2 regions of the Streptomyces sp. NPDC058008 genome follow, and region 2 is predicted to be linked to the other one. Evidence: riboswitches for the same ligand, from Rfam matches in the RefSeq annotation. Region 2 holds a riboswitch; the other holds the start of a gene.
The links. A riboswitch is a leader RNA that binds a small molecule or an ion and turns the genes downstream of it on or off. The one in region 2 is predicted to bind cobalamin.
Positions count from the first base shown of each region.

Region 1: linked by a shared signal. The riboswitch ahead of ACFVS9_RS08485 (energy-coupling factor ABC transporter permease) and the one ahead of ACFVS9_RS33190 (prenyltransferase/squalene oxidase repeat-containing protein) in region 2 are both predicted to bind cobalamin.

Region 1 is NZ_JBHVQX010000006.1:224,967-239,665, forward strand. It holds gene ACFVS9_RS08445 (family 1 encapsulin nanocompartment shell protein) at 1-537, shown strand, start outside; gene ACFVS9_RS08450 (diaminopimelate decarboxylase) at 662-1,948, shown strand; gene panD (aspartate 1-decarboxylase) at 2,324-2,749, opposite strand; gene ACFVS9_RS08460 (hypothetical protein) at 2,885-3,295, opposite strand; gene ACFVS9_RS08465 (protease inhibitor I42 family protein) at 3,342-3,815, opposite strand; gene ACFVS9_RS08470 (peptidoglycan-binding protein) at 3,829-5,412, opposite strand; gene ACFVS9_RS08475 (hypothetical protein) at 5,423-5,824, opposite strand; gene ACFVS9_RS08480 (universal stress protein) at 6,154-7,083, shown strand; cobalamin riboswitch at 7,150-7,334, shown strand; gene ACFVS9_RS08485 (energy-coupling factor ABC transporter permease) at 7,364-8,080, shown strand; gene ACFVS9_RS08490 (energy-coupling factor ABC transporter substrate-binding protein) at 8,089-8,457, shown strand; gene cbiQ (cobalt ECF transporter T component CbiQ) at 8,464-9,213, shown strand; gene ACFVS9_RS08500 (energy-coupling factor ABC transporter ATP-binding protein) at 9,210-10,076, shown strand; gene ACFVS9_RS08505 (hypothetical protein) at 10,552-10,947, shown strand; gene ACFVS9_RS08510 (SulP family inorganic anion transporter) at 11,216-12,697, shown strand; gene ACFVS9_RS08515 (NAD(P)-dependent alcohol dehydrogenase) at 12,888-13,928, opposite strand; gene ACFVS9_RS08520 (SDR family NAD(P)-dependent oxidoreductase) at 13,992-14,699, opposite strand, start outside.
Region 2 is NZ_JBHVQX010000052.1:1,970-16,668, forward strand. It holds gene ACFVS9_RS33135 (hypothetical protein) at 1-439, shown strand, start outside; gene ACFVS9_RS33140 (DUF6461 domain-containing protein) at 1,158-1,715, opposite strand; gene ACFVS9_RS33145 (squamosa promoter-binding protein 15) at 1,822-2,220, shown strand; gene ACFVS9_RS33150 (chloramphenicol phosphotransferase CPT family protein) at 2,588-3,229, shown strand; gene ACFVS9_RS33155 (SMI1/KNR4 family protein) at 3,464-4,822, shown strand; gene ACFVS9_RS33160 (hypothetical protein) at 4,876-5,112, opposite strand; partial or broken gene ACFVS9_RS33165 (precorrin-6A synthase (deacetylating)) at 5,942-6,100, shown strand; gene ACFVS9_RS33170 (ECF transporter S component) at 6,135-6,965, opposite strand; gene ACFVS9_RS33175 (ABC transporter ATP-binding protein) at 6,962-8,617, opposite strand; gene ACFVS9_RS33180 (energy-coupling factor transporter transmembrane component T) at 8,614-9,801, opposite strand; gene ACFVS9_RS33185 (hypothetical protein) at 9,807-10,724, opposite strand; gene ACFVS9_RS33190 (prenyltransferase/squalene oxidase repeat-containing protein) at 10,721-13,384, opposite strand; cobalamin riboswitch at 13,578-13,726, opposite strand; cobalamin riboswitch at 13,815-13,890, shown strand; gene ACFVS9_RS33195 (hypothetical protein) at 14,013-14,699, shown strand, end outside.

The sequences.
Region 1 (14,699 bases), on a different contig from region 2:
GCCGTCGACGACGTGGAACGCGGCTCGGACGACAGCGACTGGCAGCCGGTCAAGGACGCGGCCCGCACCTGTGCGTTCGCGGAGGACATGGCCGTCATCGACGGGTACGCGGCGGCCGGCATCACGGGCCTGCGGGACGGTTCCTCGCACCCGCCGCTGCCGCTGCCCTCCGACGCGCGGGACTATCCGACGGCGGTGAGCCAGGCCCTGACCCGGCTGCGGCTCGCGGGGGTGGACGGGCCGTACCGGCTGCTGCTCGGCGCCGACGCCTACACGGAGGCCACCGAGACCTCCGACCACGGCTATCCGGTCGCCACCCATCTCGCGCGGCAGCTCGACGAGCCCATCCTGTGGGCACCGGCCGTCGCGGGCGGGGTGCTGCTGTCCACCCGGGGCGGCGACTTCGAGCTGTGCCTGGGCCAGGACCTGTCGATCGGCTACCTGGACCACGACGCGACGAGCATCCGGCTGTACTTCCACCAGGCGTTCACCTTCCGGATGCTGACCCCCGAGGCCGTCGTCCCTCTCATCGCCTGAAGCTCCGACCTGCGAGGCTCCCATCGACGACGACCGCCGTACACCGGCCCCGGCCTCCGCGGAGACCGGGGACCCCCCGCGCACACCGCGCTCGGCGAGATTCGCCGAGGCGCTCCGCCTCGCGGTGGCACAGGGGATGCTGGGCGAGCAGCGTCCGCTGGCGGGCTTCCTGGACGCGGACGGCATCCGCGACTCCGTCGACGCGCTGCGGGACGCCTTCGCCGCCGAACCGGGCGTCCGGGTGCTGCACACCTTCGCCGCCAAGGCCGCCTCGCTGGTCCCGGTGCTGCGGCTGCTCGCCGACTGCGGCATGGGCTGCGAGGTGGCCGGTCCGGGCGAGCTGAGGCTCGCGGTCGAGGCCGGGTTCGCACCGGCGCAGATCGTGCTGGACTCGCCCGCCAAGACCCGCGACGAGCTGAGGCTGGCCCTGGCGCTGGGTGTCGCGGTGAACGCGGACGGTTTCGGTGAGCTCCGCCGTATCGAGGAGCTCCGCTCCCCCGGCTCTCCCTCCGTCCTCGGGCTGCGGGTGAACCCGCAGGTGGGCGGCGGCTCCATCGGCGCCATGAGCACGGCCACGGCCATGTCGAAGTTCGGTGTGGCCCTGCGTGATCCCGGTGCCAGGGAGCGGGTCGTCCGCGCCTTCGCGGAGCGCCCGTGGCTGACCCGGCTGCACGCCCACGTCGGCTCGCAGGGCTGCCCTCTGGAGCTCATGGCCGAGGGGATCGCGGAGACGTACCGGCTCGCCGAGGAGATCAACGGGGTGCTGGGCGCGCGCCGTGTCACCGGGATCGACATCGGGGGCGGGCTGCCCGTCAACTTCACCGACGACGAGGTCCGCCCCGCTTTCGCGGACTACGTGGCCGCGCTCCGTGCGGCGGCGCCGGGCCTCTTCGACGGGCGCTACGAGCTGGTCACCGAGTTCGGCAGGTCCCTGCTGGCCAAGAACGGCTTCATCGGAGCACGCGTCGAGTACACGAAGGACGCCGGGGGCCGCCGCATCGCGCTCACCCACGCGGGGGCCCAGGTCGCCACCCGCACCGTCCTCATGCCCGACGCCTGGCCGCTCCGGGTCGGTGCCTTCGACGGCGAGGGCCGCCCCCGGAGCGGCCCGCCGATGGTCCAGGACATCGCGGGACCGTGCTGTTTCGCCGGGGACGTCGTGGCCCACGCCCGTGAGCTGCCCGAACTGCGGGAGGGCGACCTCGTGGCCCTGTACGACACGGGGGCGTACTACTTCTCCACCCCCTGGGCCTACAACAGCCTGCCCCGGCCCGCGGTGTACGGCTTCGCCGGGGCGACGGACGGCCTGCGCTTCGCCCTGGTGCGGGAGGCGCAGTCGCTGGACTCCGTGGCGGCGGAGAGCGGGCTGCGCCACGCGGACGCGCTCAGGGCACTGCGCGCGGAGCCGTAGGACCCCGTGCTCAGCCCGCGGGCTGGGGCGAGGGCTCCGGCTCGGGCACGGGCTCCGGGTTCGGGCCGGGCGGCTGCGGGATGGGGTCGGGCGCGGGGCCGGGCGGCACGGGGCCCGGCGGTACGGGCGGCGGGGAGGGCACGGGGGTCGGGCCCGGCATGGGCGGGGGCCCGGGCACGGGCGGTACGGGGTCGGGATTCGGATGGGTCATCTCGGTCCTCCAACTGCGACGAGCACGACGAGTGGGTCGGATCCGGACGAGTGGATCTCATCTCCACCGTCTCCCCGTGCGGCTGCCCTCGCCTGCCGAGTCCATACGTACCCTCGGTCACTCCCGCCCCGGGAAGCGCTCCCACCACGGGTTCCCGGAGCGGATCAGCTCCGCGCGGGGACGGCGTGCGGGCTGCGTTCGGTGCGCGAACCGGGCACGGGCGCGGAGGCGTCGGCACCCAGGGCGACGATGCGGTTCTCGGCGTCGACATGCACCACACGCGGTACGAGGGCACGCGCCTCGGCGTCGTCGACCTGCGCGTAGCTGATGAGGATGACCAGGTCACCGGGGTGTACGAGGTGGGCGGCGGCGCCGTTGATCCCGATGACCCCGGATCCGCGCTCCCCCTCGATGACGTAGGTCTCGAGGCGGGCACCGTTGTCGATGTCCACGATGTGCACGAGTTCGCCCGGCAGCAGATCCGCGGCGTCCATCAGGTCCGCGTCGATCGTCACGGAGCCCACGTAGTGCAGGTCGGCCTGGGTCACGGTGGCCCGGTGGATCTTGGACTTGTGCATGGTGCGCAGCATTCAGCACTCCTAGAAGACGGCTCCCTGCCTGCTTCTTGCAGGTCAAGGGCGTTCTTCACTGTACATCGGGCGCGTGGCGGGCGGCCGTGGCGCGGTCCCGCCCCGGCCGCCCGCGATCCGGACCGGGTGTCCGGATCAGGTGCTCCGGCCCCGTGCCCGGGTCAGCTGCTTCAGTTCGATGACGGTCGCGACGGCGCGCAGCCAGGTGGCCGCGGTGTCGTCGGCGGCGATCCCGCCCACGATCTCGGCGCCGGACCTCAGCCATTCCCGTACGAGCACGGCCGCCTCGCGGCCGGGCACGGGCTCGGGCAGCTCGGCGGCGCGGGCGAGTCCGCCGGCGCGCACGGTGTCGGCGAGGAAGGCGACCGAGCGCGGCTCGGTACCGAGGCGGTCGAGGACGACGGCCGCGGCGACGGCGCCGTCGCCGAACAGGGCGGTGCGCCGGCTGCCGGGCCCGGCGGTGAGGCCGTAGCGCAGCAGGACGGTGATGTCGAGCCGGGCCAGCTCGTCGTCCGTGCGGTCCGGCGGGTGCGGGGCGTCGTTCATGGCGGGGCCTCGGGTATCTGGTCTGGGCCGACCGGTCCGCTGCGGTTCAGCCGACCGTGACGGTGTAGGTGATGCGCTCGGGAGCCGGGGAGGGGGAGGGAGCCCCCGTGTCCGGGGTTGCGGAGGGACCGGTCGTCCCGGGCGGGAGCGTGGAGGTGTTGCCCTGGCAGGTGGTGAAGGTGCAGTGCAGCAGCGTGAACCGGGTGGTCCCTTCGCCCTTGGCCTCGAAGGTGAAGGTGAGCCGGCTGCCCGCACCGGCCATCGGGTCGTCCCCGGAGTCCGACGTGTCGTCCTGGCCGCGGCTGACCAGGACCGAGCTGTCGGGCTGGGGGTCAACCAGGTACCAGTACTCGCGGGTGGAGACGTTCTGGTCGACGGTGAGCGTGAAACGCTCGCCCGGCTCGGCGCTGATGGTGGTGTCCTTCACCGGGCGGCTCGTGGTGCCGGCGGAGCCGGCCGGCTCGTCGGCGCCGGGGCCGCAGCCCGTGGCGAGAGCGAGGAGCGCGGCCGCCGCGAGCACGGCACCGCCCCTGCTACCGGGGGAGATAGACACTGTACGCGTTGGGGAGTTCACTGTGGGAAGCCTTGCCCATGTGGCCGTTGATGAAGTCGTCCTCGCTGACCCAGGTGGTCGAGCCCCAGGGGTTGTACACCTGGAGCATGTCACCCTCCTGGGCGATGATGGTCATCGCGTGGGCACCCTTCTCGCCCGAGACGTCGACCGGCACCGGGTGCCCCTGCGCCACCGACCTCTCGACCTCGGTGAGGACCGCCCTTCGGTCAGCGGCGCTGTTCAGGTCCTGGCGCTGGTAGTCGGTGCCGGTGGCGCTGCCGACGGCGGTGTCGTTGATCCGTTCCTGCCCCTCCGGCCCCATGCCGCCCCAGTTCTCGCCGCCGTCCCCTTCGGTGTGCAGCCGGTGCTGTTCGGCCACCAGGCGCTGCTTGAAGGCTTCGGGGTCCTCCTCCTGGCCGTCGGGGCCGCCGGTGAGTTCGAGGGCGTACATGGGGTCGACCATGGCGCGGGACGTGACGGTGGACGAGGCCACGCAGGTGCCCTCGGAGCCGTCGCCGCCCTGGACCCACCGCTGCCCGTTGAAGGTGGCGTGGTCGGTGTTGTTGTTCGAACCGTTCGGTGCCAGGCCCTCGTCGTCCATGCTGTCCGAGGCGGTGACCACCGGCGTGAGGTGGCGGCGCATCCAGTCGGCGTCCTTGCCGTGGATCTTGTCCTGGAACTCCCCGATGTCGGCGACGCTGTGTCCGGCGGCCAGGGCCTTCATCAGATAGGCCCGCTCCTGCGGGTTGTCCGATCGGGCCAGCATCCGCTCCATGGCCATCTCGTCGTCGAGGTCCAGCTCGTCCATGCGCTTCGACGCGCGTTCCAGTTCGGCGGGCTTCAGGATCTCGTTCAGCTCGGGGTCGGCACCCGCTACGCCGGTGTCGGCGAGCATCAGCTTGTCGACGGCGGTGAGTTCGCTGGTCCCCATCTTCCCGGCCCGTGCCTCGGCGGCCCACTTGTTCAGGTCCCGGGCCGCGACACGGGTGGCCTCCTGCGCCTCGGAGACGGCTTCGTGCATCAGGTCGACCGCGTAGGAACCGAAGTGGGCGGCGTTCTTGCGGTCCCACTCCTCCTCGTCGTTCTCGTGCAGGTCGTCGAAGAAGCCGTCCCTGCCGCCGAGCATCTTCTTCTGCTCCAGCAGCTGTCCGCGGCCCTGCTCGTCCTTGCGCTGGGCGGCGCCTATCGCGTCGCCGAGCGTCAGCAGCACCTTCGCGGCGCCGTGGAACGCCTCGCTCATCTGCGTCGCCGAACGCCCGGCGGCGTTCACCGCGTCGGCGGCGAGGACGCTCGTGTCGCCGGCCCAGACCTCGGGAAGGCCTTTGCGGCCCACCCGGTCGACCTGGTCGAACACGCTGCCGACGCTGCCGACCTGGCCGAGGTAGAGCCTCGCCAGGCCCTCCAGCACGCCCTGGTCGCCCCCTGGCCGGGGCACCGAGAGGGCGTCGTCGATCAGGTCGAGGACCTCGTTCTTGCTCCCGGCGCCGAGCAGCTTCTTGGACAGGCCGGCGAGCCAGCCGAGGCGCAGGGCGGGGGAATCGAAAGGGGAGGTGAAGATCGACACCGGCCCGGCCTCAGTAACTGGAGAGGGCCGAGGTCAGCCCGCTCCGTGCGGGCGGGACGGCGCGAGCGTTCTCGTCGCCGACGGAGACGCTGTCCACGCCCATCCTCACCAGGCCGTCGGAGCCCCGGTATTCCTTCTTGGCCAACTGGACCTTGCCGCCGAGCTCGTGCAACGCCGCGGCGAGGGTCTTGGCCTCCGCCTCCCACGCCTTGACGAACGCGTTGATCGCCGACGCGGCGTCACTGCCCCCCGCCTCGGCGTACGAGTAGGTCGTGCGGGACTTGACGGCCGAGCTGACGCGGTCCATCTCCGTGCCGGCGTCGTCGAGTTGCAGGGCCTGGCCTGTCATGCCGGCCTTGATCCGGTAGTCGTCGTAACCCACCGCGCGCCTCCCCCGTATGCGTTCGATCATGACCGCAGGGAGGCTAGCACCCACCGCATATACGAAGTTCACACTTTCATCCGCCGCACACAACTCTCCGACATTACCCACCCCGCGGCACGGCACGGCACGGCCCGCGCCGGCCGGTCGCCCGGCCTCCCCACGGCTCCGTGCGCTGTGCGCTGCGCGTCACGAGACGGGTCAGGACGGGAACGCGCGCCGCCGTGCCGGGTGGTCCGTGACGCGCGTCCCGGGCCGCGCGCCGCATACGCGCTGGTCGGCGCCCCTGCGCTGGCCGCGTTCCCTCCGGCGGTGTCAGCATGGAACGTGCGGACACCGAAGCAGCGTGAGGAGCGGCGATGCGTACACGCCCGTCCGAGGCCCCGCACGATTCGAGGACGGTCGTGGGGGTCGACGGGTCGCAGCACGCCCGGGCCGCCGCGCTCTGGGGTGCGGCCGACGCGATGCGGCACGGGCGTGGTCTGGTGCTCGTGCACGCCCTGGATCTGGACCGCCTGGACCGGTTCGCCTCGTACGAGACGTCCGAGCACGTACGGGCCGCCGGGAGCGACCTGTTGGCGGAGGCGGCGGCGGAGGTCCGGCAGGGGTTCCCCGAGCTCGATGTCACGGTCAAGCTCAGCCGCCGGAAGCCGGTTGCGGCGCTTCACGCGTCCGTCCGGCCGAGCGGCACGATCGTCGTCGGGAGCAGGGGCGCCGGCGGGTTCGGCCCCCTCGTGCTGGGTTCGGTGGGCCTGGGTGTCGTCGTCGGCAGTCCCGCGCCCGTCGTCGTGGTGCGCGGGGAGACCGCGCGGGCGCACGGCGCGCCGGTCACCGCTGCCGTGCGCGACGAGCACGACGCCCGGTGGCTGGTACGCGCCGGACAGGAGGCGCTGGCCTGGGACAGCCCTCTGCGGTTGGTGAGCGTCCGGAACCTGCTGGCCCGGTTCGGGGCCCGGCAGCTCCCGCACGACGAGGCAGGGCGGGACGCGGACCCCGGTGAGCGGCCCGTGGAGGCGCTGGCCTCCCGGATCCGCGAAGGCCGTCCCGGCCTCACCGTGCGGACCGAGGTGGTCGAGGCCCGGTCGACCGCCTCCGCGCTCGTGGAGGCGAGCCGGCACGCCCAGCTCCTGGTGATGGGGAGCCATGAGCGGCGCGGGGTGTCCGTCCTGGGACTCGGCCACGTCGTGCACGCGCTGCTGCACCACTCCCACTGCCCGGTCCAGATCGTGCCCTACCTCCGTGACGCGGGAGGAGTGGCCGGGGAGGGGCTCGCGGAGGGCGAGGACTGAGGTGGGAGCCACGCGGCCCCGCACGGACCTGGGACGGTGCCGCTTGTCTTCGCCCCCCGCCCGGCACTACTGTCACCTCGCCTTGGTGAACGGGAAATCCGGTGTGATGCCGGTGCGGCCCTCGCCACTGTGATCGGGAAGTCCGGCTCCGGCCCTCGCGGGCAGCCACTGGGTCCTTGTGACCCGGGAAGGCGGAGTTCGGGCGGTGTCACCCGTAAGCCAGGAGACCGGCCAAGGCGCTTCAACCATCCACGAGGTGCTGGAGAGGGTCTGCCGAGTCATGCACATAGCCGAGGGTTTTCTGCCTCCGGCGCACGCGATCGCCTGGGGTGTCGCGTCCGCGCCGTTCGTCGTCCACGGAGTCCGGTCACTCACGCGTGAGGTCAGGGAGAACCCTGAGAGCACGCTCCTCCTGGGGGCCTCCGGGGCCTTCACGTTCGTACTCTCCGCGCTGAAGATCCCCTCAGTGACAGGGAGTTGCTCGCACCCCACGGGTACGGGGCTGGGAGCCATCCTGTTCCGCCCGCCGATCATGGCGGTCCTGGGGACCATCACCCTGCTGTTCCAGGCACTGCTGCTCGCGCACGGCGGCCTGACCACGCTCGGCGCCAACGTCTTCTCGATGGCGATCGTCGGGCCCTGGGCGGGGTACGCCGTCTACAGACTGCTGCGCAGGTACGGCGTTCCGCTGATGGTGGCGGTCTTCTTCGGGGCGTTCGTCGCGGACCTGTCCACCTACTGCGTCACCAGCGTGCAGCTGGCGCTCGCCTTCCCGGACCCGAGCAGTGGATTCCTGGGCGCGCTCGGCAAGTTCGGCTCCATCTTCGCGGTCACGCAGATCCCGCTGGCGGTGAGCGAGGGGCTGCTGACGGTGCTGGTGATGCGTCTCCTCGTGCAGTCCAGCAAGGGAGACCTGACCCGGCTCGGCGTGTTCCTCTCGGGCCGGCGCGACCGGTCCGCGAAGTCCGCGGCGGAGACCGAGGCGGTGGCCCGATGAACACGAGGATGACCCGGAACACGAAGATCAACGCGCTTCTGCTGCTCGTCGTGGCCGCGCTGGCCGTCCTGCCTCTGGCCCTCGGCCTCGGCGACGGGGAGAAGGAGCCGTTCAGCGGCTCCGACGCGCAGGCCGAGACGGCGATCACCGAGATCGATCCCGGTTACGAACCCTGGTTCTCCCCGCTGTACGAACCGCCGTCCGGTGAGATCGAGTCCGCCCTGTTCGCCCTGCAGGCGGCACTCGGCGCGGGTGTCCTCGCCTACTACTTCGGACTGCGGCGCGGGCGCCGTCAGGGGGAGCTGCGCGCCATCGCGCGACAGGACGGCGGCGGCGCCGGCAGTGATGCCGGCGGGGCGACGGCCCGAAGGACCTGAGCGCACGTGCTGCCGATCGACGCGGCGGCGCACAGCAGTCGCTGGCGCCGCCGCCATCCCCTGGACAAGGCCGTCCTCGGTCTGGGGCTCACGGTCCTCGCCCTCTCGCTGCCGCCCTGGCCCGGGGCGGCCCTGATCCTCACCGCCGCCCTGGCGGTGCTGCTCGGGCCGGCCGGTGTGAGCGCCCGCCACCTGTGGCGGGCGTACAAGGTGCCCCTGGGTTTCTGTGTCACCGGGGCCGCCACCCTGCTCGTGCAGGTCGGCGGGCCCGGCGGGCTCGTCACCCTTGCGGACGGGGGGCCGGTACGGGCCGCTGAACTGCTGCTGCGCACCTCGGCCGGGTCGCTCGGGGTCCTGCTGTTCGCGTTCACCACCCCGATGTCCGACCTGTTGCCGCGCCTGGTCAAGGCGGGGGTGCCCGCGCCCGTCGTGGATGTCGCCCTGGTGACGTACCGCATGAGCTTCCTGCTCCTCGACTCGATGCGCCGGATCAGGGAGGCGCAGGCGGCCCGGCTCGGGCACACCACCCGGGCCGCCGCCTGGCGGTCCCTGGCGGGCCTCGGGGCCACCGCGTTCATCAGGGCCTTCGACCGCGCGGCGCGCCTCCAGTCGGGGCTGGCCGGGCGCGGCTACGACGGCACCCTGCGTGTCCTGGTGCCCGAGGCCCGTGTCTCCGTCCGGTTCGTGGCGGTGAGCCTCACGCTGCTCGTGGCGCTCACCGCCCTGACCTTCGCCCTGGAAAGGCCGCTGTCATGAGCGAATCCGTGCTGCTCGCCCTGCGGGACGCGTCCTTCGCGTACGAGGAGGGTCCCGCCGTGCTCAGCGGGCTCGACTTCGAGGCGCACGAGGGGCGCGCGCTCGCCCTCCTCGGCCGGAACGGCAGCGGGAAGACCACGCTGATGCGTCTGCTCAGCGGCGGACTGCGCCCGCGCACCGGGCAGTTGACGGTCGAGGGCAGCCCCGTCACGTACGACCGCAAGGGGCTCACCCGGCTGCGCACCACCGTCCAGCTGGTGGTGCAGGACCCGGACGACCAGCTGTTCGCGGCGTCCGTCTCGCAGGACGTCTCGTTCGGGCCGCTGAATCTCGGCCTGCCCGACGCCGAGGTCCGCGCCCGGGTGGACGAGGCGCTGACCGCCCTCGACATCACCGCCCTGGCCGACCGCCCCACCCATCTGCTCTCCTACGGACAGCGCAAACGGACCGCCATCGCGGGTGCGGTCGCGATGCGGCCCCGTGTGCTGATCCTCGACGAGCCGACCGCGGGGCTCGATCCGGACGGGCAGGAACGCCTGCTCGACACGCTCGGCGCCCTCCGCGACGCCGGCACCACCGTCATGATGGCCACCCACGACGTCGATCTCGCCCTGCGCTGGGCGGACGACGCCGCGCTCCTCACCCCGGCCGGGGTCCGCGCAGGTCCCGCGCCCTCGGTGCTGTCCCGCACCGAGCTCCTGCGGGAGGCAGGGCTGCGCCTGCCGTGGGGCGTCGCGACGACGCGGCTGCTGCGCGCGCACGGCCTGCTGGCCGATGCGGAACCCGGGCCGCGTACCCCGGAGCAGCTCGCGGCGGGCTTCGCCGCGCCGGCCCGCGCCGAGGGATCACCGGCCGACGGCTGACGCCCCGGGGGCAGGGAGAACCCCCTCAGGGGACGCCGTCCGTTCCCGCACGGAACGAAGGGACGACACCACTCCAGGCCCCCGGGGCGACCCGCGCCACTCACTCACCGAATATCGCCGTGTTCACCTCAGGTGGCGAAGTCCACGCGCGGGCGCGGGGCGGAGCCCGTACGGCGCACGGCAATGGTCCGGCATTTCCCGGCCATCTTTACCTGGTGTTAACACGCCCCCTTAAGCCGAACCATTGTACGAATATGCATGACGCCTCCCGAAGGGCATATGCATATGCCACACGATCGCCGGCAGTCTCGAATACTGAGAACAGATCGTGAGCACATGCGCAGGCCACAGGGTGCGCAGCGAACGATTCAACTCCTTCGGCATCTACTTTCGGACTCTTCACAAAGGGTTAACTCCATAAGCCCTCAAGCCTGTTAGCGTCCGGAAGGAAGGATGGATCCAGCGGGAGGTGAAGGTGCGCGCAGCGGCAGTCCGGTTCGTGCTCGCGTTCCTGATGGGCTTCCTATTGGCCCCGTACTCCGGCACCTCGTCGGCACACGCGCACACCGCCGCTCCGGGAATGCGTGCGGACGGACTTCCGCGTGCGACCGGCGCGGAGAACCACCACCCGGCGTACGTCACGTGCGGCACCCACGACCGCGGGGCGGAGCCCAACGGCCTCCTGCGCCAGCGCGACCGGCATCGGTCCGCGACCGTTCCGCCCCTCGACGCGCCGCCGCGTTCCGCCGTGACGGGTGAGGCCGACGGGATGCTCCCGCCGGCGGCCGTCGCCGCGCGAGGCGACGCGCTCCACACCTCCAGATCCTCGGCCGCCCATTCGGTCCCCGTGCTCCAGGTGTTCCGCTGCTGAGCTGACCCGAGGCACTGCGCACATCCACCCCCTGCCCGCGGTCCCACCGGACCCGTCGACGGGGGGTCATGCCGACGTGCCCTCAAGGCCCCAGTTCTCGTACGCGTACCGACGCGCCGCACTCCGGCGCGCCAGGAGGAACCACTGGCATGCGATCCCACGTCGATCACCCTGCGGTAGAAGTACTGCACACCAGCGACACGGCCGTCTGGGCACCCCCGCCCGGCGACGTGCGCTCCGCCCCCTTCCGCACGGGATGAGGGCCCCCATGGATCTTCTCGGCAAGTACCCCCACCTGCGGCAGGACTTCGCCGCGTCTCTCGTCGTCTTCCTGGTCGCCCTGCCCCTGTGCGTAGGCGTCGCCGTCGCCTCGGGCGTCCCGGCCGAGCTGGGTCTGATCACCGGCATCGTGGGCGGTCTCGTCACCGGTCTGATGCGCGGCAGCAGTCTCCAGGTGTCGGGGCCGGCCGCCGGCCTCACCGTGCTCGTCTTCGAGGCGGTCCAGACGTTCGGTCTGCCCGCGCTCGGGGTGATCGTGCTGTCGGCGGGCCTGCTCCAACTGGGCATGGGCGCCCTGCGGCTGGGCCGCTGGTTCCGGGCCATCTCCCTCTCGGTCGTCGAGGGCATGCTCGCCGGAATCGGCCTCGTCCTCATCGCGGGGCAGCTCTACGCCGCCGCGGGCGTCGAGGCTCCGCTCTCCGGCACCGGCAAGATGACCGGCATCCCCGGGCTGCTGGCCGACGCCGTGTCCAGCCCCGCCGCTCTCGCCTCACTCGCGCTCGCCGCCTCGACCATAGCCGTGGTGGTGGGCTGGAACAGGATGCCGAAGCGGGTGCGGGCCGTTCCGGGCGCACTCGCGGCGGTCGTGCTGGCCGTCCTGGCCTCGCTGGCGTTCGACATGCCGGTCGAGACGGTCCAGGTGCAGGGGCTGCTCGACGCCGTCCAGGTCCCCGCGCTCTCCGAGTTCGGGGGCCTCGCGAGCCTGAGCCTGCTCGGAACCATCGCCGCCTTCACCCTGATCGCCTCCGCGGAGAGCCTGTTCAGCGCGGCCGCGGTGGACCGGCTGCACGACGGACCGCGTACCCAGTACGACAAGGAGCTGATGGCCCAGGGCGCGGGCAACACGGTGTGCGGGATCCTCGGCGCGCTGCCGATGACCGCGGTCATCGTGCGCAGCTCGGCCAACGTGCGGGCGGGCGCGCGGACCCGGGCGTCCCGGGTGATGCACGGTGTGTGGCTGCTGCTGTTCGCGGCGCTGCTTCCGTCGGCGCTGGCGCTCATCCCGCTGCCCGCCCTCGCGGGCATCCTCATCCACGCCGGATGGAAGCTGATCCCGCTGCGACCGCTCGTGGCGCTGTGGCGTGAGCACCGCGGCGAGGCGCTGATCCTGGTGGTCACGGCCGTGGCCATCGTGACCGTGAACATGTTCGAGGGGGTCCTCGCCGGCCTGGCCCTGTCCGTGGCCAAGGCGGCCTGGGACGCCTCGCACATCAAGGTGGAGGTCGTCGACAGCAGGGGCGACCGTGTCAAGGCCCGGCTCTCGGGCAACGCGACCTTCCTGCGGCTGCCGAAGATACTCGACAGCCTGGAGGCCCTGCCCAAGGACCGGCCCATCGACCTGGACCTCTCCGGGATGCACCACCTGGACCACGCCTGCCGCACGGCCCTGGAGAACTGGGCGGAACGGCACAGCTCGTCCGGTACCGAGCCCGTGCGGCTGACCCGCGACGTGGCGGCGGCTGCTTCCTGAGGCCCACCGGGGCCGTGAGGGCCCCGGTGGGGGGATCCGGGGCTCCGGGGCGCTGACGCCGCCCCGGGGCCGGGTGACCCCGTCGGGGCTCCGGGACCCTGAACGCGGACGACTCGCCGGGGCGCCTTCCGCGGGCGTCCCGGCGAGTCGGTTCCGGCACTCGGCCGCCCGGACAGGCGGCCGCGGGCGGTCAGCCGTTGGGCAGGATGACCGCGCGGCCGTTGATCTTGCCGTCGTGCAGCCGCTCGTAGGCGAGCGGGGCCTCGTCGATGGAGTACGTCTCGACGTGGACGTCGACCGCACCGGCGTGGGCCAGCTCGATGACCTCCGCGAGCTCCTTGCGCGAGCCCCAGTACGGTGCGGTGACCGACGTCGAGAACGGCAGCACTCCGAAGCCCACGGGCAGCAGCCCGCCGCCGATGCCGACGATGGTGACGTCGCTGTCGACGGAGGCCATCGCTCCGGCCGTCTTCACGGTCGGTTCGGCGCCGACGAAGTCGAGGACGACCTTGGCGCCCACACCGCCGGTGAGTTCGCGGACCTTGGCCGCCGCGTTCTCGTCGGACAGGACGGCCTCGTGGGCGCCGACGGTCCGGGCCAGTGCCAGCTTCTCCTCGGTGACGTCGAGGGCGATGACCCGTACGGCGGTCATGGCGCGCAGGAGCTGGATGGCGACGTGGCCGAGACCGCCCGTGCCGATCACCACGGCGGTGGCGCCGGGCAGCAGCTTCGGCAGCGAGCGCTTGATCGCGTGGTACGGGGTGAGCCCCGCGTCGGTCAGCGAGACCGTCTTGACCGGGTCGAGGTCGCCGATCGGCGTCAGGTGGCGGGCGTCGTCGACGATCATGTACTCGGCCATGGCGCCCGGGTTGCCGAGGCCGGGCGGGTTGATGCCGAGGTCGGCGGCGCGCAGGCAGTAGTTCTCCCGGCCCTCCGCGCAGTTCACGCAGGTGCCGCATCCCCACGGGCCGTAGACGGCGACCGAGTCGCCCACGGAGACGCCCACCGCGCCCTCACCGAGCGCGGCGACCGTACCGACACCCTCGTGGCCGAGCGTGAGCGGCAGTTCGTAGGGGAAGCCCTCGGCGGGCCAGCTCATCACGGCGATGTCCGAGTGGCAGACACCCGCGGCGGTGACCTTCAGCAGGATCTGGCCGGGCCCCGCGACGGGCTCGGGTATCTCGACGACCTCGGGCGCGGCGCCGATGGTGCGGTACTGGACGGCTTTCATGACTCTCCTTCGTTCTCCGTACTTCCTTTGTCACTCCCGTGGTGGCGGCGCGCCACTCGGGGGTCAGGAAGCGGAGTAGCCGCCGTCCACCAGGTGGTAGCTGCCGTGGATGAAGGAGGCACGGTCGGAGAGCAGGAAGGCGGCGAGCTCGGCGACCTCCTCCGACGTCCCGAGGCGTCCCGCCGGGTGCAGGGAGATCAGGTGGTCGCGGGCCGGGCCGTCGGTGTTGCGGAGCAGCGGGGTGTCGATGAAGCCCGGGCCGACCGCGTTGACGCGCACGTTCTGCGCGGCGTACTCGAGTGCGGCGGTCTTGGTGAGGCCGACGACGCCGTGCTTGGCGGCGACGTACGCCGGGGAGTTCGCGAAACCGTTGGTGCCGAGGATCGAGGAGATGTTGACGACGGCGCCGCCTCCGGCCGCCAGGATGGCGGGGAGCTCGTAGCGCATCGAGTAGAAGACGCCGCTGAGGTTGGTGGCGACGACCCTGTTCCAGTCCTCGATCCCGTACTCGCCGGTGGTCTGCGCGGGGCCGCCGATGCCGGCGTTGTTCACGGCGAGGTGCAGGGCGCCGAAGGTGTCGACGGCGAAGCGCACGCCGGCCTCCACGGAGGCGGGGTCGGTGACGTCCAGGGCGACGGCGGCGGCGCGGGCGCCGGTGGCCTTCAGTTCGTCGGCGGCCTTGTCGGCGCTCTCGGCGTTGTGGTCGGCGATGACGACGGCGGCGCCGCTCGCGGCGAGGCGCCGGGAGAGGGCGAGGCCGATGCCGGACGC
Region 2 (14,699 bases):
GGTAGTTCTCACGGCGTCTTGCGGGTATGGCGCAGCCATCCACGCGGCAGAGATCTCGCAGGAGCAGCTGGTAGGGACATGGACCAGCCCAGCGGGGACGTCCCTGACCTTCTCGAAGGAGCACACTTTCACCGGGACGGGGTTCGACAAGGTCGAAGCGATGGCTGACTGCGCCCATCCCGAGAAGCTGTCCCATGGCCACTGGGCCTTCTATGTCAGCCCTGAAGGTGGCGGCCTCCTCGAACCCGACGAGACCGCCGCACGTGGCAACGATCTTGAGCTGTCCTTCACCGAGGATCCATCGTGCACTGTCTGGGTCTACCTCTACGGACGCTTCGGAGATGCAGAGGATCCCAACATGTGTCCTACGAAGGACCCTGACGATGGGTGCCCTCCGAACGGCTACATGAAGAGGAGCACGGTCGGCATACGTTCCTGATGCGCGCCAGCCCCGGAACGCCCACGCTCCCGTCTGGCCATGAACACACCAAACAGAGCAGGCCGGCCACCACCGGAAGCGGATGGGGGTACCGCGCGATTGGAATGACGCTCCCCGCCGTCTAGGGCCTTGGAGTGGACCGCGGAGCCCCCAAGGCGTCCGGCCATCGGCTGTATCGACTTCCGGCGCCCTCCAACAGTAGGCCCCGCAGATACAGCCCGCTCATCACTCGCTGGTCAGCACGCGCCAAAGGCGCGAACACCTCCCCGGCGAACTCCTCCAACCGGCCCCGATATGACCCGAGTTCATCTTCCCTCGTACCCTCAGAAAGCCAGCAGAACGTTTATCGGGCCAGATACCTGAAAACGCTCTACTTTTCCGGCGGCGAGCTGGTGTCGCCGACCCAGGCCGCGGTGAACTTCTCCCTAACCCCGACGAAGCTGGACCACCCCGACCCGTTCGGCGTGACCGTCGTTCTGATGGAGAGGACGGCTGCCGTAACACTGATCGAAGCGTCGCTCGCTGAGCCTGACAGGCGAGAGGACCAAAGCTGTGGCACGCAATCTTGACGCTGATGCGCCCCGCCAGCCGCATCAGCGACGCCAACGAACACCTGAGTGCCAAACAGCGATGGTCCTGACCGTCGCCGTGGTCGGCGGTGCGGTCCTGACGGGCCTGGTGTGGACAGTGCTGACCTGGGGCTTACCCTCGGGTTCCGTCAGGTGGTCATCACCTGCGGAGTGCTGGCGCCGGTCTCCGGCTTGGCCGCCTGGGTTGCCGCGCCTCCCTGTGCGCGGTACGAGCCCCGTGAGCTTCGGATCAGTTTCGGAGAGCCGCTGTCACAAGGGGCCCTTTTGAGAACTCCCCTGTCGACTGTAATGCCGTAGTTCTCAGAGATGGCGTTGGTGAGGTCGATTATGGCCCGTCGGCCCTCTCTATCAGACTGGAACTTCTCCCGCATTACTTCCGAGATGAGGAAGGGTCCATCGCCGAAGACATCGATCGGGTTTCTCGGTTCGAAAGCTTCGAGGCGTCTACCGTTCTTCATTCGCCGGAAGAAGTTTGTTCCATCTCCGCCCTTGAAAATCTCAATCTCCAGGGTTTCCGTGTCGCGAGAAACGCTTTCGCGCACCTCTTTGGTCATTCCCAGGGAGATTCCGTCTTCGTAGCCGAAAGACCAGCCTCGCAATCCGCCCACTCTGATCAGATGGTCTACCTTGTCGCATTTAAGGCTTCCTCCAGTTTCATTATCTCCCCTATTTTTGCGGAGGTACACCGTAGTCTTGAAGGAGCTCGTCCGGTGTCTTTGATCTGGCTAGCATGATGCAAAAACTTGGATAGCGTGAGGTTGGAAAAGCTCCGTGATTGTGTTGAATCCTGACATGAGTCACGTCGCCAACGTCATGATCTCCGTCGAGCCGGATGATCGACCGGCTGCCGAAGAACTGAGCCGGTGGTTGCAGACGTCTGCCATGCGGCGAGGCTTCGGTTCCTGCGCTGTCGGCTGGGTCGGCTCGCTCAACGAAACCACCGGCAGCGACACGCGTTGGGGTGGCGGCAAGTACCCGGAATGCGACGTTTACGCCGGAGCGCTCAACCACGCCGACCTGGCCGGTCTGGTGGCGCATGTCGAGCGCATCGTCTGGAAGCACCCCGAGTTCGTCCAGCTGTTCGTGATGGACCAGGAGCAGGTCTACTTCCGTGTGTGGATGTTCCACGGCGCGAAGCTGCGGCAGATCGCGCCCGAAGGTCGAGAAGAAGAGGCCTGGCCGAACGGGTGACGTTCCTGACCTGTCAGTTCGCCTGTCACGTCAGACCCGGCATCCAGTCGATAGCGCAACGCGGATATCGACAGCGAGATGCGGAACCTGCAACAGAAAGCGGCCACGTCAAGGAAGTTGAACCGGAACCCGAGCCATGACAGCACCTGTCTCCTTGACCCGCCAGCATCGAGGTGCTCCAAGGAAAGGTGCAGTTCATGCCACCGGGCGAAGGTGCAGGTGTACGCCGACAACTGGTGCACGGAACTCGCCTGGGGAGCGCTGGACCTACGCAAGCGGTGACCGCGCCGCCGAGGCGAGCGAGCTCGGCCGGGTTCCTGCGTCGGAGGGCTGCACCGTCGTTGATCGGGCCCGATATGTTGGTCGGATGGGAGCCTCTGTGCAGTATGACCGCCCGGGTCACGTGATCTTTCTCAACGGCACATCAAGTGCTGGTAAGACCACCTTGGCCCGCGCGATCCAGGAAGAAAGCGATGAGCCGTACCTGTACTGGGGCATCGACACGCTCTTCTCGATGGTGCCGGAGAAGTGGGCCGGCGGCCGCGGCGGGCTCTTGAGCTTCGAAGGGTTCCGCTACGACCGGTCGGAGCAAGACGAGGACGGCCGTCAGCTGATCAGCATCCGGTACGGCAACGTCGGCCGCCGGATACTTGCCGCCGCCTGTGCGTCGGTTGCCAAGCTGGCGCTCAAGGGCTGCAACGTCGTGGTCGACGAGATGCTGCTGTCTCCCGATCTGCTGGAGGACTGGTTCCAGGCGCTCTCGGGCGTAGAGGTCTATCTCGTTGGGGTGTACTGCCCGGTCCATGTGCTGGAGGAGCGGGAGGCGGCACGCGGCAATCCGGCGGGCCTGGCGAGGGGGCACCTGCGGACGGTTCATGCCCATGAGGCCAGGTACGACCTCAAGGTCGATACCAGCAAGATCCCCGCACAAGAGCTGGCCCGCACGGTGCTTCGGGCGCACTCGCTGGCTGTAGCAGAGGGGCGGTTAGGCGGCGGGCTGCCGCGATGACGGGCGGCGGCCCCGCGCCGTCAATTCTGGTGAACAGTCACGGCAGCTGTAGCTCGTGATTCGTGAGGTTCCTGTCATTGCGACTGAGCGCCGCACTTGGCCCCTGAGCGCCGCACTTGGCCTGGCTGGGCATTCGAGATAGCCCGCAGGGCAGCGCCCATGCCTTTTCACCGGGGATGTTGTGGGCTGCGGTCCGGCGCCTGCTCTGTCAGCGGCTCCGCGTACGGTCAGCGCATGGTTGATCAGAGACCCCCTTTGTCGTCGGTATCGGACTTTGTGACCTGGGAGCCTGTCCTGCGGCTCATGCTGGCCGATGACACGGAGCGGCGTGCCGACCGCCCGGCGCGCGTCGCGGGACGCATCGGTCAGTACGGCACGAGCCTTGCCCATCGAGGGCCGATGTCTTCGACGGCGCGGACCGCAGTGAAGGACATACAGCGGGCACTCGCACAGGGCAGAGTTCAGCAGATCGCATTCAGGGCAGAGGTCCACCCGGACGGAAGGGCCACGCTCGGGTTGGTCTGGCCTACCCCAGTCGTGGAACCGGCTTGCGGCTACCCGGACCTGGGAGTGCTCATCCTTGCCGACGGTGTCCTTCCCGAGCCCTGGCGCCGTCGCCCCAATCCCGCGTTCCGGGCGGTACCGGCGCCTTCGGCGAACCCGGAGCTGCTGGAGCGGACGCTGCGCGAGCGGCTGCCGGACTCCACCGGCGCGACGGAAGAGGAGATCGCTGCCGCCGAAGCACGCCTCGGGGTCACGCTGTCCGATGAGATGAAGGTGCTCTACCGGGTCACCCGTGTGTACTCGGACGACGACTTCGACCTCGAGGAGGCAGACCGGGCCGGCGAGGCGATCGGCTGCGAGGCCTCCGGACTGGAACATCTGCGCAGCGTCGACGGAACGGTACGCCACCTGGGCTGGGACCCCGGCGCAAAGCGTGCGGTAAGCGGCGGGCCGGACGCAGCGGTGCAGAGCCTGGCCGGCTCGCCGGGGTGGATCACCTTCGGGAGCAACGGCGGCGACGAGTTCGCTGTCGACCTGACTCCCGGCCCCGCCGGACACTTCGGGCAGGTCATTCTGATCGATCACGAGCAGAGCCTCGGTGCCGAGCTGGTGGCTGATTCCCTTACCGATTTCGTCCTTGGCCGGATGCGCAAGGAACGCCGTGAACACTGTGGAGAAGCCCTTCCGGTGGCCAGAGTCGGCATCGGAGGCCTGGAGACCATCCAGGCAGCCGCCCATCCCGACTTGGAGGTCCTGACCATCGGCTTCCGGCACGGCGCACCGTTCAGCCTGGCGCCCCTCAGGGCCCTGCCCCATCTGCGCACTCTCACCGCCTTGCCCGGCACGCTATCTGACCCCCTGGAGGTCGCCGGGCTACCAGGACTGGAGTTCCTGGAACTCGGCGCGCAGGAATGGCGCCTACTCCTGGACGCCGAGGCCGTCCCACGTACCCTGAAAGCCGCAGCCATCAAGGTGCGGGAGCAGGACCACCTGCCCGTCGTGGCCATCGCCAACGAGATCCTGGATCTCTGGGACCGGCCTCGGATCGTCCAAACGCTCCTCTCGGGAGACCTCGGCCCTGCGGCTTGATCGGCGGGTCTGCACGAGGCAAGACGATCCGCGCCCCACGGGAGCGAGCGCGGTCAGGAAGTGGGCCGCTGGTGGCGCAGGGAGATGTGGGTGGCGGTGACGGAGCCGGCGATGTCGCCGATCAGTGCGCAGACCACAGCGTCCGGGGCGTGCGGAGTGTTCGGGTGGGTGTCGGGGGCTTCTTCGAGGAGGGCGAAGGCGGAGATGCCGGCCAGGGCGCCGACGGTGGAGCTGATGCTGTGAACCCGGTCGTTGGGTGCGCCGAGGACGGTGGCGGCCTCGGTGAGCATGCGCGGGTTGGACTCGTGGAGGCACAGCCGGTGCAGGTCCTCGAACGTGAGGCCCGGCCGAGGGCGTTGAGCCCTCGGTACGCGGCATGCGGGATGCTGGTGCGGTGGGTGGCGCCGACGCCCGAGCTGGGTGACACCGCGGCCGGCCTGGCCGCCCACCGGCAGCCGTGTCCGTCGCCGTGCGGAGCGATCCCCGCGGCGGCGACCATCTTGGCGGCGACGGTTGCCCACTCCGTGTCCGTGAGAAGCCGGTCGCCGGGGGCGTTCCCGGACCGAGGCGTGCCACACGTGCTCGGCAGGGCGTGGTCCGCGCAGGGCGTCGAGCGGGGCGTCCAGGAGAAGCGCGGGGCCGGACAGGGTGATGCGGTCCAGGGCGAGGGGTTCGCCCTGGTCGCGCTCGACGGCATGGGGGTTCCGGAGAATCGGCCGAGGCCCTTGCCGAGTTGCGCGGCGCTCTGGTGGTGCGCGGTGACGACTTCTACCGACCTCATGAACTGGGTCTGCCGGACCTGTTCCAGCCATGTGCCTGGGCGGTGAGGAGTTCGGGGCTGTGCGGGATACGCCGCAGACCGTTCTCGTCGGCGCTGCCGGCTGCCACCGGACGGGGGTCGCGGGCGAGAGCGGCGAGGGCGCGTCGATGCCGGCGCAGGCTGTGGCGCCTTCCCGGGTGCCGTGGTCCTCGGTGGTTCTCGCCGGCAGGTAGCCGGGGACGATTCCCTCCATCGCCGCCGATAGGAGCGGTTTGTAGGTCCAGGGGCTGGTCGGCCCTGCTCCGTAAGGGGCTGAAGGCCATCCCGGCGGAGCGGCTGTGGGGACAACCCGGACTGCGGGTGCCTACGTCGGCACCCCCGACGCGATCCTGGTCTCCGGGCCTCTCGACGAGGTCTTTGACCGCATCCGCCGGGTACGCGCCGAGGCACAGGCCGCACACGGGTGGATCATGGACACCTACTTGCTGAGGATCCACCCCCACGGCACCGAGGTCTGATTCGGTGCCCGGACGGCACGCTTGCCGACCGGCCTCACTTCCCGTCCGGCGGCGGCGTCGGGCGGGAAGTGCTGAAACGAACCGGCGCCCGGAAGCGGGCGCGTCGGGCGGCACGTCGGAATGTGGTGAGGACTGCGGGGCCGGCCAGCACGATGCAGACGAAGTTCGTGACAGCCCGCCCGGTGTCCCAGCCGAGGGAGGTGGCGAGGTCGAATGCGAGGTAGCGCTGCCACTGCTCGGTGAACGGCAAGCCGGGAAGGTAGGCGATGGAGCTGTCGGGGTCGAGGGAGAACGGCCAGAAGGACAGGTTCAGCAGGAAGCCGAAGAGATAGCCGGAAAGCGATCCGTAGGTGGCGAGCATCAGGACTTCGCGGCGGCCGGTGGCGCGGGGCAGAAATCCCGCGAGCATGCCCACGAAGGCGCAGCCGAACATCTGGTACGGCATCCACGGCCCGACTCCACCGGTGATCAGCGCGGAGGTGAAGAGTGAGGTGCAACCGAGGATGAAGCCGAAGCCGGGCCCGTAGACGCGTCCCGCCAGGACGAGGACGAAGAAGACCGTTTCGATACCCGCGGTTCCGGCGCCCAGAGGGCGCAGCGCCGCGTTGACGGCGGACAGTACGCCGAGCATGGCAAGGGCTTTGGAGTTGATGCCTCCTTCCGCGATCTCGGAGAGCACCACGCACAACACGAGGACGAGGAGGGCTCCGAAGATGAGCGGCGGTGCGTAGTTCGAGCCGAGCTTTCCCGGCGCCACGACGAAGGGCCAGAAGAAGGCCACTACCCCGACGAACGCCGCCAGCGTGATGACGAGCGACACGCGGACGTTGAGCCGGATCGCGGTCGCCGCTGCGGCGGCGTTCACGTCCGATCCCCGGAGTCGCCCGCTGTAAGAGCCGTGGCCACCTGGTCCACCGTGAGGAAGGGCAACGGTGCCAGGATCTTGGCCGTCTGCGGCGCGAAGACAGGTGAGGCGACGATGACTTCGGTGGTCGGCCCGTCCGCCACGATGTCGCCTTCGGCCATGACGACGACCCTGTCCGCGGTACGTGCCACGAACTCGACGTCGTGTGTGGAGATGACCACCGTACGGCCTTCCTCTGCGAGGGCGGCGACGATCTCCGTCAGAGCTGCCTTGGCCCGGTAGTCGAGCCCGCGAGTCGGTTCGTCGAGCAGGACGACCTGGGGCGCGGCGGCCATCTGTATCGCCAGGACGAGCGAGAGTTTCTGGCCTTCGGAGAGATCCCGGGGGTGTGTCGTGTCGGCGATCGCGGGAGCCAGCCGGTCGAGGATCTCCCGCGCCCCGGGGGCTCCGCTCGCGCCTGCGGACTCGCTGTCCGCCTGGTCGAGTTCCTGCTTGACGCTCTCGAGATAGAGAAGGTCGGCCGGGGTCTGCGGGACGAGGCCGACGAGCCGGCGCGCGTGAGCCGCAGACAGATCATGGGGGTCGCTCGCTGCCACCGTCCCGGTGCCCGTGACGCGCACGTGTCCGGCTCTGCGTGGACCGGAACCTTGCAGCGCCCACAGCAGCGAGGACTTACCTGAGCCGTTGCGGCCCATCAGCGCTGTGATCTCGCCGCCTCGCAGATCGAGGTCGACCTCGCGGACGGCGGGGACGCCGTGGTGGTTGACGGTGACGCCACGGGCGGTGAGGAGCGCGGGGCCGTCAGCCGGTGGGGCCGGGCGTAGCGGGGCGGGAGTTGCCCGAGTCAGCCTGGTACGGAGCGGAGCAGCGGCTCTGCGGGCGTCGCGGATGGACAGGGGCAGCGGGTGCCAGTCGGCGGTACGGGCGAGTTCCACGATCGGCGGGGCGATGGAGGATGTCGCGAGGATCTCGGCGGGTGGCCCGTGCACGACGCGGCCGTCGCCGGGCAGGTGGACCACACGGTCGGCGTACTGGATGACTCGTTCGAGGCGGTGCTCGGCCATGAGGACGGTGACACCGAGGTCGTGGACGAGCCGGGTGACGGCCGCCAGGACCTCGTCGGCCGCCGTCGGGTCCAGGGCGGAGGTGGGTTCGTCGAGGACGAGGACACGTGGATGCGCGGTGAGGACCGATCCGATGGCCACGCGCTGCTGCTGGCCACCGGAGAGCTCGTGCAGCGCGCGGTGGCGCAGGTCTGCGAGCCCCAGCAGGTCCAGGGTCTCTTCGACCCGTTTACGCATGACCACGGGCGGGATCGCCAACTGCTCCATGGTGTAGGCGAGTTCTTCCTCGACCGTGTCGGTCACGAAGCCGTCGAGGGGATCCTGTCCGACCACGCCGACGACGTCGGCCAGTTCCCGGGGCGGGTGGTGGGCGGTGTCCCGGCCGTCGACGGTGACGCGGCCGTGGAGGGTTCCGCCGGTGAAGTGGGGCACGAGCCCGTTGACGGCTCCCAGGAGGGTGGATTTGCCGACGCCGGTGTGGCCGACGACGAGGCAGAGCTCGCCCTCCTCGATGGTGAGGTCGACCTCGCGGAGGGCGGGTTCGGCAGCGTCGTCGTAGTGGACGGTGACCTGGTCGAAGGTGATCACGTGGCTTCGGCTTTCTCGGCGCGTGGCTTCGGGACGACGGCCGGGCGGGGCTGCGCGGGTGGAGGGGCGAGGAAGCCGGCGGTTCCGGCGAGGAGGATCGCGAGGGTCGGCACCAGTGGCGGGGTGGGCCAGGTCAGGGGGTAGATGGAGGGGTTGAGTTCGGCGGCGTGGTAGCCCATGTTGCTGAAGAGCAGGACGGCGGAGAGCACTCCGGCCCCGGCGACGGCCCATTCCGGCACCAGCCATGGATCGGGGCGGTACGTGGTGCGGGTGACTCTGCGTCCTCCCAGCCGCAGCCCGGCCACGCACAGGACGGCGCCTGCGGCCATGGCCGGGAGGCCGAGGAACGCGGGCGTGGTCGCGTCGAGAAGTCCGTAGACCCCGGCGCAGAGCCCGCACATGCCCAGGAGCATGAGCGCACCGGTGACACGCCGGGAGCGTGGGGTGGCGGTGCCTGCGCGCCCGTACCCCCGTGAGTCCATCCCGGCCGCCAGCCGTAGAGAGCGTTCGAGGGCGTCCTCCAGAACAGGCACGACGATGCCGCGCAGGGCCTTGAGGCCCTGGCTGCTCCCGGCGCGGAGTCTGCGCGCTCGGGCGACGCGCTGCACGCTCTGGACGAGTTGGGGAGCGACGCTGATCGCGACGGTGACAGCGACGCCGAGTTCGTGCAGGGCGCCGGGCAGGACGCGCAGGGCACGTTTGGGGTTGGCGAGGGTGTTGGCGGCGCCGATGCAGCACAGCATGCAGGCCAGGCGCAGGCCGTCGGTGGCAGCCGACAGCAGTGCCTCCAGCGAGACCGGGCCGCCGAGTTGGATGCCCGCGTACCAGTCGGGTGTCGGTATGTGGGGCAGGGAGAAGAGGAAGTGGTCGTGGGGGGTGATGCCGGTGGCGAAGACGGCGCGGAAGACGACGCGGATCGCGACCACGGTGAGCGCCAGGTAGAGGTAGTACGTGAAGCCCCGTGCCCAGGGAGCTTCCGTACGGCGTGCGGTGACGACGTACCCGAGAACCGCGAGCACGAGGAACAGCAGCAGCGGGTTGTTGGTGCGGCTCACCGCCGTGGCCAGGGCCAGGGCCCAGATCCACCAGGCGACCGGATGCAGGGTTCGGGGCAGGCGGCGTCCGCCCGTGTCCGGCACGGTTCCGGACACGGGCGTGATCGCCTGGGAAGTGGTTCGCGGCACCTCGGCTACTCCGGCCGGCGTCGGGCCGCGTACACACCCGCTCCGCCGACCAGCACGATCAGCGCACCGCCGATCACCACGGGCAGTACGGAACCCGCGTCGTGCCGGGCGTCGGCAGCGGGGGCCGCGTCGACGACCTCGGTCCGGGTGCCCGGCGTCTCCGTGCCCTGAGTGGCGGTGGCGGTCGGGGGCGGACTGTGTGACTCGGAGGCCGATGCTGTCGGCGACGGGCTCCTGGACGGCTTCGCCGAGCTGGAGGCCGGTTCTGACGGTGCGGGCGTCTTCGGCTCGGGGGCTTTCGGTCCCGTGTCGGTACCTGGCGGCAGCGCGGGGGCCCGGTCGGTAGAGGCGGGCTTTCCGACGTCTTCCGTCGGCCGGGTGTTGTGGGCGCGCAGTTGGTCCGGGGTGAGCTGCGGACGTCCTTCGGTCCCGCCGATGTCTGTGCCACCGAAGATCCACAGGTCGACGCTGCCGGGTTTCGGCTTGTACAGCATGGCGCCGAGCTGGCTGTACTCCCAGGAGTTCGCCCCCGGGTCGGCGTGCCAGTAGGACCAGTACGCGGAGGCCGGTGGAGTCAGGACGCAGTCATCCTGTTGCGGTGTCGGGTACTGCTTGCCGTTCTTGTGGCCGCTGTATCCGATGCGGCAGATGAAGGCCGGGCCGTCGTGTCCGGTGCCGGTGGTACGCCAGCCGCCTTGGTTGAGGAGCTCGTATCCGGTCGTGGGTGTGGTGCCGCAGGACCGGTAGACCGGGCCGCCCCAGTGGCTGAAGTCGACGGCGAGGACGACTCCTGAGGTTGTGGTGCACCGGCCCATGGCCTGCGGATCCGCTGCCGCCGACGGGGCGGTAGCCGTCAGCGCGGCAGCCGACAGCAGAAGCGCGGACGGCGCTCGCACGGCTCGGCGCCATGAGGGGGCCCTCATATCCGTCCTCCTGCCGCACGGCGGTGGGCAACGACGACCGTGCGCCACCCCGTGGCGACCAGCAGGGCCGCAAGGCCGACGAGTGCACCGACCTGCGCACCTGTGGAGGCCAACGCTCCACCACCGCCGTCGGTGTCGACGATGCCGCCTGCACCGCCGGCTGTGTCCCCGGGAGTGATGATCGTCGGAGTGGAGGCGTCAGGGCTGGGCACGGGCTGCGGCGCCGTGCCGGTCAGACTGCGCTCCAGAGTGCCGAAGGAGACCCCAGTTGTTCCGCTGACCGCCTGGGTCGACGCACGCAGATCGGATCCGCGCTGGCCCTCCTCGGCAACGTTGAAGCCACCGTCGGTGTTCTGCTGGCCCGCAAGGAACTTCCGGGCCTTGGCGATCTCCGCCGCGTACCGCTTCGCGTCGAGCGAGAGCCCTTGGACCGCGAGGGCGGCGGAGTTGACCGAGTTGCCGGCCGCGCCGGGAAAGCCCCCGTCCGAGAGCTGTTTGCCCGCGATCCAGGACAGGGCCTTGTCGACGGCTTTGTCCGCCTTCTCGCCTCCGGCCAGGCCCAAGGCCATGGCCGCGATGGCGGTGGAGTCGACGTCGGAGTCGCCCGTGGCGGGAATCAGGCTGGGCCACGCGCCGCTGTCGTGCTGAAGGCTTTCCAGATACGCGATCGGCTCGCCCGCCGCGTTCTTCTCACCGGCCCGCACCTGGGCCATGATCGCCAGCGACTGGGAGAAGACGGACGGGGCGTAGGTGTAGGCGCCCCTGGCGGCGCAGCTGCGGTCCGGGGCCTCGCTCGGCCCGGTGCACACGGACTTCTCCAGAGCGGTGATCAGGTCCTGGCCCCCGAAGGCACGTGGGTCTCGGCCCACCACCTGGGCGAGCAGGGCGGCCTTGCCGAGGGAACCGCCGAGCGCGTATTCGGTGCCGGTTCCCGTCCAGTCCTGGAGAGTCCTGCCATCGCCGTCCTTGCCTCCCTCGTCGAGGAAGTCGACGATGCCCCGGAGCTTGTCGTCGTTCAGGCCGGTGGCCGCCAGTGCGTAGGCGCCGTCGATGGTGAGTCCGAAGTCCGCACGGGCCGAACCAGGACCAGCCGTGTAGTACTGCCCCTGCTTGAGGTTGGTGCCCTTGGTGAGGTAGGCGACGCCCTTCTTCAGGTCGGGGCCTTCACCGGCGGGAGGGGTCGGGTCGTCGGTGGGGGGTCCGGTCGTCGGCGGACCGGTCGGATCGGGCTTCTTCGTCGTCAGCCGGGCGAGATCGGTGCCCGCGCCGGCGAGCACGGCGGGTCCCGTCGCGTACAGGGCCGGGTCGGTCGCGCCTTCCTCGAAGCCGAAGCCGCCGCCGTCCAGCTGTTCCCGGGAGAGCCAGGAGACAGCCGCGTCCGCGTGGGCGGTGTCGCCGAGGGCGCGGAGCGCCTGAGCAGCGTACGCGGTGGCGTTGACGCTGCCTGTGGTGGCTCCGGTGTATCCGGGGTACGAGCCGTTCTCGCCCTGAGCCTTCTTGAGGTAGGCGCGGGCCTTGGCCACAGCGGCTTCCTGCCCGCTGACCTCGTGCAGCACGAGGGCCACGAGGCCGGTGGTGGCGGGGTCGCCGTCGCAGTTCTCGCCGGGACGGATCAGGATGCCGGTGACTCCGCCGTCGTCGCACTGCAACTGGATCAGCCGTTCGACGCTCTCCGCCGGAGGTACGGCACCGGCGCGGAGCAGGGCCAGTAGGGCCAGCGCTTGGCCGTCCCCGTAGGTTGCGTTGCGGAAGTCACCCTTGGCGGTGCATCCCGGAGTTGGCTCGCCCGCGTCGGGACCTGCTGCGCACACGTTGTCCAGGAGGGCGGCGATCAGGTCGTGGCCGCCGAAGTCCCGGGGATCGGCCTCCGTCGCTTCGGCGACGAGCGCGAGCCGGGCAGCGGCCGTCGCGTCAGGGGCCTGGTCCGTCCCCGACGGGTAGGCGTAGTCGCCGGTGTGAGCGGCGAGGAAGGCGGTGACCTTGTCAAGGGTGGCGCTCGCGCCGTCGCCGGCGGCGAGAGCGTAGGCCGCCTCGGTGGTCAGCAGGTAGTCGGGGGCGTCGGTGCCCTCGCCGACGACGCGTTCGCCGTCCTGGAGCGTGCCGCCGACCCAGGCAGCCGCAGCCGCGACGTCGATCTCACCGGCCGGGACCGTGGGCGGGTTTCCGGGGTCGGGGGGCTCGGTACCACCGCCCGCGCGTACCTCGTCGGGGGTGAAGGTCGGCTTGCCGGTGGTCCCGCCGATGTCGGTGCCGCCGAACACCCACGCGTCGACGTCGCCGTCCTTCGGCTTGCGGTCCATGGCCCCGTACTGGCTGTACGTCCACTTCTTCTGTCCCGGGGATGCGATCCAGTACGACCAGTAGGCCGTGGCAGGCGGGGTGAGTACGCAGGATTCCTTGTCCGTGGTGGGGTACTGCGTGCCGGTACCGAGGCCGATGCGGCAGATGAAGGCCGGGCCGTCGTGCTCGGTGCCCTCGGTGGTGAAGCCCGCCTCGCGGAGGAGCTCGTAGCCGGTCGTCGGCGTCGCGTCGCAGCCGCGCTCCACCTCGCCGCCGAAGGGGCCGAAGTCCACGGCGACGACCGCGCCCTTGGTGCCCGTGCAGTCCTCGACGGGGTCCGCTGCGGCCGGAGTGACGACGGTGACGAGTGTCACGGACATGGTGAGCAACAGGAATGCCACTGATATCAGGGACAGGAACGCTCTGCCCCCCGGCTGCCGGTCTCTTCGCTCCGCGGTCCCCACCGCTGCCCCCTCGTGCTGTTTCCGTGGGGACACGCACGTGGCTGAGGGGCCCTCACCGCATGATGCGTGGCGGGTGGGGCCGGTCGTCCACGCCGTAGTCCGCGACGGCGCTTATCGCTGCAGATCAGGCCCCAGGTAATCCGGCTCGCCCGGCGATGCCGGGCCTACGGTTGCGGGTCAGCGCCGGATTTCGACCGGCTTCCCCTGGAACTCAGTGCTTAACAGGCGGATTGGAGCACGTGAATTCACATGGCGTCAAGAAGCCGTAGCGCAGCGCACACAGGGGATCGTGCGGGACTGCTGGCAGGACTCGGCCGCCTGGGGTAGCGTCCTGGGCTGCCACGTGGGGGAACCCGGTGAGAGTCCGGGGCTGACGCGCAGCGGTGTGGGACGGCAGAGGGCCGTCCTGAGCCCGAATGCCCATGGCGGCGGTGCACCACAGGAAGCCGGTCCACGCGTTCGGGCGGCGGCCTTGCCCACTGCTGCCCGCACCGAGGCAGGAGGCCGGGCCTGGTCGACACGCCCCTCATCCCAGGAGCAGGCCATGCCCCGTATGTCGATCTCCCCTCGTCTGGCGTTCACGGCAACCTTTTCCCTCGGGGCGCTCTGCCTGAGTGCTCTGCCGGCCGCGGCCACCGCCACGCCGGCCCAGATCGCGACCTCGAAGACGAATGGTGTCGCCTATCTCAAGTCCCTCCAGGCCTCGGACGGTTCGTACGCGGGCGCCGGTCTGTCGAACGAGTGGGCCTTCAGTGCACTCGCCTCGGCAGGAACTGCGGCCGTCGACGTCACGCCGGGGGGCGACACCACGAAGAACGCGAGATCCGTCTACCGCACACTGCTCGCGACCGCTGGGTGGCCGTCGGCGACTCCGGTGGTCACGGACTACGAACGGGCCTCGCTCAACGCCTATGCGGCCGGCATCGACCCGGCCCGCGTCTCCGCCTCCCGCAACCTCGTCGCCGACATCTACGGCTATTGGCAGACGGCCGAACCGGGTTACTTCGGCCCCTCGGCGAATTTCAACGGCACCGTCTTCGCCGCGCTCGCCCTCGGCGGAGCGAAGACGCAAGCGGGAGCACAGCGGACGCCCCAGCCCCTTCGCGACGCGCTCGTCACCCGTATCCGCGCCAACCAGCACAATGACGGCGGCTGGGACTACGGCAAGGCCGAGGGCAACCCGACGCAGCTCGCCGCCACCAGCGACATCGACATGACCGGGGCCGCGATG